3 regions of the Dehalobacter restrictus DSM 9455 genome follow, and region 2 is predicted to be linked to each of the others. Evidence: riboswitches for the same ligand, from Rfam matches in the RefSeq annotation. Region 2 holds a riboswitch; each other region holds the start of a gene.
What was found. Region 2 has a riboswitch for cyclic di-AMP ahead of kamA (lysine 2,3-aminomutase). Riboswitches for the same ligand answer to the same signal wherever they lie in the genome.
Positions count from the first base shown of each region.

Region 1: linked by a shared signal. The riboswitch ahead of kamA (lysine 2,3-aminomutase) and the one ahead of kamA (lysine 2,3-aminomutase) in region 2 are both predicted to bind cyclic di-AMP.
Region 3: linked by a shared signal. The riboswitch ahead of DEHRE_RS07660 (NlpC/P60 family protein) and the one ahead of kamA (lysine 2,3-aminomutase) in region 2 are both predicted to bind cyclic di-AMP.

Region 1 is NZ_CP007033.1:46,785-49,056, reverse strand. Features, by position in the region: gene DEHRE_RS00255 (radical SAM protein) at 1-347, shown strand, start outside; sodium ion sensor (DUF1646 type) at 475-528, shown strand; cyclic di-AMP (ydaO/yuaA leader) riboswitch at 589-725, shown strand; gene kamA (lysine 2,3-aminomutase) at 868-2,145, shown strand; gene ablB (putative beta-lysine N-acetyltransferase) at 2,126-2,272, shown strand, end outside.
Region 2 is NZ_CP007033.1:961,220-963,491, forward strand. Features, by position in the region: gene kamA (lysine 2,3-aminomutase) at 1-1,202, opposite strand, end outside; cyclic di-AMP (ydaO/yuaA leader) riboswitch at 1,508-1,645, opposite strand; sodium ion sensor (DUF1646 type) at 1,699-1,753, opposite strand; gene recQ (DNA helicase RecQ) at 2,094-2,272, shown strand, end outside.
Region 3 is NZ_CP007033.1:1,593,105-1,595,376, reverse strand. Features, by position in the region: gene DEHRE_RS07660 (NlpC/P60 family protein) at 1-1,109, opposite strand, end outside; cyclic di-AMP (ydaO/yuaA leader) riboswitch at 1,113-1,247, opposite strand; gene DEHRE_RS07655 (TrpB-like pyridoxal phosphate-dependent enzyme) at 1,451-2,272, opposite strand, start outside.

The DNA of each region.
Region 1 (2,272 bases), 910 kb from region 2:
ATAATCCGCCCAAGTGTATTTTTTCCAATGAGCAGCTTGTGAATTTCATTTACTCAGGTTTCGATCTTATTCACAAGGGAATATGTTCGCCGGTTATGGATATAAGGCCTGACTTGAGCGTCGCTCGATGTTTCGTTTTTGAAGATTATCTAAGGGTAAATATTAAAGATTTTAATACCGTTCAAGATGTCAACGATTTTTTTCTGCTTGAAATTGACAGTAAAAGATATAGCAGTCCTCCGTTTAAGCAATGCCATGGATGCAGGTTCTGGGACGAAAAGAAATGTATCAGTGGTTGTTTAGGTTATAATATCAAGGGAAAATCATCTGCTTGCTATGCCAGATAGCTTTCTGTTCTACAATTCTATCAACCAAATATTAACAGTTTAAATTGACATGTGGGTAGCTTAATGTTATCTTATAAAAGAAAGCTTAATTATTAACTTAATTAAAGAATTTTATAAGGTTAGTTTCGGTTGGAATGGTTATTACCATTTTCAAGAGAAGCGGGCTCTGGGGTGGGAGGCTACCAAATGTTGGTATAGCTATCCACCTTTATTTATTCTTTTTAAGACAACAACAACTGAATATATTTATACGCTGAATCCGTTAGGAACGGGAGACCCAAACAATAGGGGTGAATTCAAAGCGGTTGCTTTGGTAGGGTTAAGCTCTTTCGACCCGAATCCGTCAGCTAATCTCGTAAGCGTTGGAAGAGAAGGTGATTGATATGCTTAATTACACCTTTAGTTAAGGTATATATTTTGGCATACGCTGCAGATACTTCTCTGTAGCTTTTTGTTTTATATACCACAAATATTGAGGATGACAATCTTCAATGAGAATCTGAAGGGGGAATTAAATAATATGCAAAGAAATTTTAGGGATATACCCTTGTATAAAAATGTAACGGAAGAACAATGGCAGGACTGGAAGTGGCAGATTTCCAGCAGAATTACAAGGATTGATCAATTGGAACAAGTAGTCAACCTTACCCAAGATGAGCGTCAGGGAGTGGCGGTAAGTCTAAAAAAATTACGTATGGCAATAACGCCCTACTATTCTACACTTATGGATCCAAATGACGAACATTGCCCGGCAAGAAGACAAGCTATTCCAACGATTCATGAAACCAAAATCTCCAAATTTGACAGTAGTGATCCGCTGCATGAAACAGCCGACGCGCCGGTTCCCGGCCTTACTCACAGATATCCCGATCGCGTACTGTTGCTTATTACTGATCAGTGTTCAATGTACTGTCGTCACTGTACCAGAAGACGATTTGCCGATCAGGAGGATAAGGCGCTTTCCCTGGATAATATCAAACGGGCAATCAATTATATTAAAGCGCATAAAGAAGTCAGGGATGTGCTTTTGTCGGGCGGGGATCCATTGTGTCTCGCTGATGACAAGCTGGAAGCTATTATAAAATCAATTCGGGAAATTAAACATGTGGAGATAATTCGTATAGGTACTAGAACACCTGTCGTCATGCCTCAGAGAATCACTGATAAGCTCTGCACAATGCTGAAAAAATACCATCCTATTTGGCTGAATACGCACTTTAACCACCCCAAAGAACTGACAGCTGAGGCCAGGGAAGCATGCGGAAAATTGGCTGATGCCGGAATACCTCTTGGCAACCAGTCAGTGCTTTTAAAAGGTATTAATGATTGCCCCTATATTATGCGCGATTTGGTGCAAAACCTGGTTAGATCCAGAATCAGACCATATTACCTTTATCAGTGTGACCTTTCAGAAGGAATAGAGCATTTCAGAACTTCGGTTTCCGTGGGGATAGAAATCATAGAAATGCTGCGGGGACATACCTCGGGTCTAGCTATTCCACAGTTTGTTGTGGATGCGCCGGGGGGCGGTGGTAAGATCCCGGTTAATCCGCAATATTTGATTTCATATTCTCCGGAAAAGGTCATTCTTAGAAATTTTGAAGGTGTAATTTGTACGTATACCGAGCCTGAGGATAAAACGCACCAGTGCCAAAAATGCGGCACATGCGGTAAATTCAAGAATAAAGAATACCGTGGATTAGAAAAGTTATACAGAGGTGAACAAGTATGTTTGATCCCAAGCACAAACGTAAGACTCAACAAGAGGGAGGGGTTTCATGAATACAGATCAAGATAACTTCAAGAATCAATATATAAATATTTCAGATATAGACATATACGTAGATTATCGCAATAAAAGGCTTAAAATATTGAGTCATTCTCTTCTGTCTGAGTTGATAATCAAAGAGATTATTGATTATGCC
Region 2 (2,272 bases):
TCATCTCTGTATAACTTTTCTAATCCCCGGTATTCTTTATTCTTGAATTTACTGCACGTGCCGCATTTTCGGCACTGGTGCGTTTTATCCCGAGGCTCGCTATACGTGCAAATTACACCTTCATAATTTCTAAGAATGACCTTTTCAGGGGAATATGAAATCAAGTATTGTGGATTGACTGGGATCTTCCCCCCGCCTCCAGGCGCATCCACAACAAACTGTGGAATAGCTAGACCCGAGGTATGTCCACGCAGCATTTCTATGATTTCAATCCCTACAGAAACCGGAGTTCTGAAATGCTCTATTCCTTCTGAAAGGTCGCACTGATAAAGGTAATATGGTCTAATTCTGGAGCTTACCAGTTTCTGAACCAAATCACGCATTATATAGGGGCAATCGTTAATGTCTTTTAAAAGTACAGATTGGTTGCCAAGAGGAATTCCGGCATCTGCCAATTTCTCACATGCCATGCGAGCCTCAACTGTCAATTCCTTGGGGTGGTTAAAGTGAGTATTCAGCCAAATTGGATGATATTTTTTCAGCATTTTGCAGAGCGTATCGGTAATTCTCTGAGGCATGACAACTGGTGTTCTTGTGCCTATCCGTATTATTTCCACATGTTTGATTTCTCGTATTGATCTTATGATTGCTTCCAGCCTTTCATCAGAGAGGCATAAGGCGTCCCCTCCTGACAAAAGTACATCTCTGACTTCTTTATGCGCTCTGATATAATTAATCGCCCGTTTGATATTGTCCTGGGAAAGAGCCCTATCCTCATGCCCGGCAAATCGTCTTCTTGTACAGTGGCGACAATACATTGAACACTGATCAGTAATAAGCAAAAGTACCCTGTCCGGATATCTGTGAGTAAGACCCGGGACTGGCGAGTCGACTGTTTCATGCAGCGGATCACAACTGTCGAACTTGGATATTTTAGTTTCATGAACCGTCGGTATTGCTTGCCGCCGTATAGGGCAATGCGCATCATTAGGATTCATGAGCATCGCATAATAGGGTGTTATTGCCATACGTAATTTTTTAAGACTTACTTCTACTCCCTGGCGCTCATCCTGGGTAAGATTGACCACCTGTACCAACTGATCTATTCCGGTGATTCGATTGGCAATCTGCCATTGCCAATCCTGCCATTGTTCTGTCGTTATATCTTTCCATAAAGGTATATCCCTGTAATCTCTCGGCATTTCATTATGCTCCTCTCCAATCTTTATTCAGCCTGTTCCTCCTTTAATCTCTCCTAAATGTTTGCCTCTTTTATGGCTGTGGGCGACTGCATATTGCCGCTACGATTCTGATATCATCTTCTTGTAATAATACTCCGGCAATTTCCTTACCTGTTCTGCCAAGACCCGAAATACATACAGAAATCATAGCAATCCTTCCTTTTTGATAATTGTTTTTTCTTCAATAAAAAATGCTGCAGAGAGGTCCCTGCAGCATATGCCTAAAAAATTTATACCCTAACTAAAGGTGTCATCAAGCATATTAATCACCTTCTCTTCCAACGCTTACGAGATTAGCTGACGGATTCGGGTCGAAAGAGCCTAACCCTACCAAAGCACCTGCTATGGATTCACCCCTATTTGTTTGGGTCTCCCGTTCCATACGGATTCAGCGTTTAAAATAAATTCAGTTTTGTTCTTTGATAAAAACATAAGGTGAAAAGCTAACACATTAAGTAGCCTCCCACCCCAGAGCCTTGTTTCTCTTGAAAATGGCAAGTGCCATTCCAACCGAAAGCAAACGTATTATGTTTTGCATATCCTATTTACTGAATCCAGCCAAAATATTAGCTGATAAATATAGAATAACAAAAGATTAATTTAATGTCAATTTAAAATGTATTTTTTTGGCAATGTTTCCTAACCATGTGAACTACAGTTTCTTGTTCACAGAAACACCTCCTGAAAATAATTGCTGCAACGATATCAACGATATGAAGAATTGTAACAAAAATCCTGAGATTAATAAAGGAAATGACTTTTTTTCGGCGAACTTTAATACATAAAATCGGCCATAGATTCTGCTCTATGGTTATTTTTCTATAATCCCGGCGGATGGGAGATTGATTGGATATGATTGCCAAAGCCAAAGAAGCCCTGCTCAAATATTACGGTTACCGGGAATTCAGAGGAGGGCAGGAGCAAGTGATAGAGAGCCTGCTTCAAAGGCAGGATACGTTAGCCATTATGCCTACGGGGGCAGGTAAGTCGATTGCGTACCAAATTCCGGCGGTTTTATTGGAAGGGGTGAC
Region 3 (2,272 bases), 630 kb from region 2:
TATTGTCCTCCGCCAATATAAATACCGACGTGTGAGGCGCCCCGGGCATAGGTCGAGAAAAAGACAAGGTCTCCCGGCTGCAGCTCATCCCTGCCAACCGGGGTACCGGAAGCATACTGCGCGAAAGAGGAATGGGGAAGGGAGACACCGGCCGCAGCGTATACATAGCGGGTAAATCCGGAACAGTCAAACCCGCCGGGGCTTATTCCGCCATAAACATACGGGCATCCGACATAGCCCAGTGCATAATCAACGACATTTGAATAGCTATTGGATCTGGAAGCAACCAGGATCGGCTTGGCAGTCGGGCCTTCGGCAATCACTTCAGTCACAGCGTCCTGGAGAATCGTTTCCTTGACAACCTGCTTTTCCGAATACTTGCCGTTACTCTGGACATAAGAATAGGTTACGGACTTCGATCCGTCACTGCCTGCCGTAATCACTTCTTTTTTACCAAAGCCGAGCTTATAATCCTTCTTGGTGATGGTATCATATTGGATTTTCTGCGTTTCCGTATATTTTCCCTGACAGATGACCGTAAGGGAGTTATGGTCAATCAGAGATTTCAAAACCTGTTCAGGTGATTGAATTTGAGAAAGCCCGGCCGTTGTTTTGGAGGATATGACGTCTTCGGCGATCTTAACGGAAGTCACGACATTATCTTTCGTTGGTTTCACGTAATACGCCTGAAATTCTTTTAAGACCTGATCAATATCTTCCGCGTCCGGCAAAACGGCAATCACAGTACCATTAATGGCGAACTGATAGGCATCGTAGGGTTGATTAATTTTTTCTTCAACATTGTTTGGCCGCAGCGCAGAACGAAGATAATCGGCATTGCTGACGGTGATATTGGTATAGGCCATCTCGTAAGGTTTTTCTTTGGCTGCAGACGCCATAAGTGTATCTGCGGTATTCTGGTTAAAGACGAGTCCAAGTTGTTTCCCGTTGACTGAGACAGCGATGGCATTCATTGGAGCGGCAAGGTAACAGGCAAACGACCCGATTAATATCATAGTAATAAATAAACCACCGAGCAGGCGCGGTGATTTCCATGATATTTTTTTAAGGCAGGCCAAGATAACGCAAATGATCTGCTTAAAATGCATCAAATTTTCACCTTTCTTTGCTTACGAGGTTAGTTGACGGATTCGGACCAAAGGTATAGGCCCTACGCAAAATGCGATTCACCCCAGAAAAAGAAGTTCCCCCGCTCCAGGCTGGCCTGGATTCAGCTCTTTATTTAGTTCATATTATAATACGCAATTTTGTAATATTTCGACACATAATTTAAATATCCTGCCTCGGAACGAAAATTTTATAACGCTGTGCAAAGCTACAACGCCCAAGAGATATAAAGGAAGGACGCCTCAATTTATATTTGAAGCGCCCTTCATAGGCTGTGTTTAGATACATTCCCTTATCACGAAGTCTGTTAGGAATGCTGATTCTATAGATCCACTTTTGGCAGCGTAGCAAAGCCTTTTTCCAGATCAGCATCGGTCGGAATATAGTCTGTCATTGTGCCGGCGTTATAGCTCATATAAGCAGCCATATCAAAATATCCGGTGCCAGTCAGGCCAAACAGGATGGTCTTCTTTTGACCAGTTTCTTTGCACTTGAGCGCTTCATCCATTGCAACCCGCAAAGCATGTGCGGATTCCGGAGCAGGCAGGATGCCTTCACAGCGCGCAAAGGCTGTAGCTGCTTCAAATACCTTGGACTGTTCAACTGCCCGGGCTGTCATATAGCGGTCATTGTACAGTTTGGAAACAATTCCGCTCATACCGTGATACCTGAGGCCTCCGGCATGGTTCGGAGAGGGAATGAACCCTGATCCGAGCGTATACATTTTGATCAGGGGCGTCGTTTTTCCTGTATCTCCAAAATCAAACGCATATTTACCGCGGGTCAGAGAAGGGCAGGAGGCCGGTTCAACACCAATAAACTCGATATTGTTTTTGCCGCGGATCTTGTCACCCATGAAGGGTGCAACCAGACCGCCAAAGTTTGACCCACCGCCGACACAGCCGATGATCATTTCAGGCTCAATGCCGTACTTGTCACAGGCAAGCTTGGTTTCTTCACCGATCACGGACTGGTGCAGCAGGACATGGTCGAGTACGCTGCCAAGTACATAACGGCAGTTTTCGGTTTTGACAGATGTTTCAATCGCTTCCGAAATCGCGCAGCCAAGAGAACCGCCTGTGCCGGGGTTTTCAGCCAGAATCTTCCGGCCGATTTCCGTCGTGTCGGAAGGAGATGGAACGAC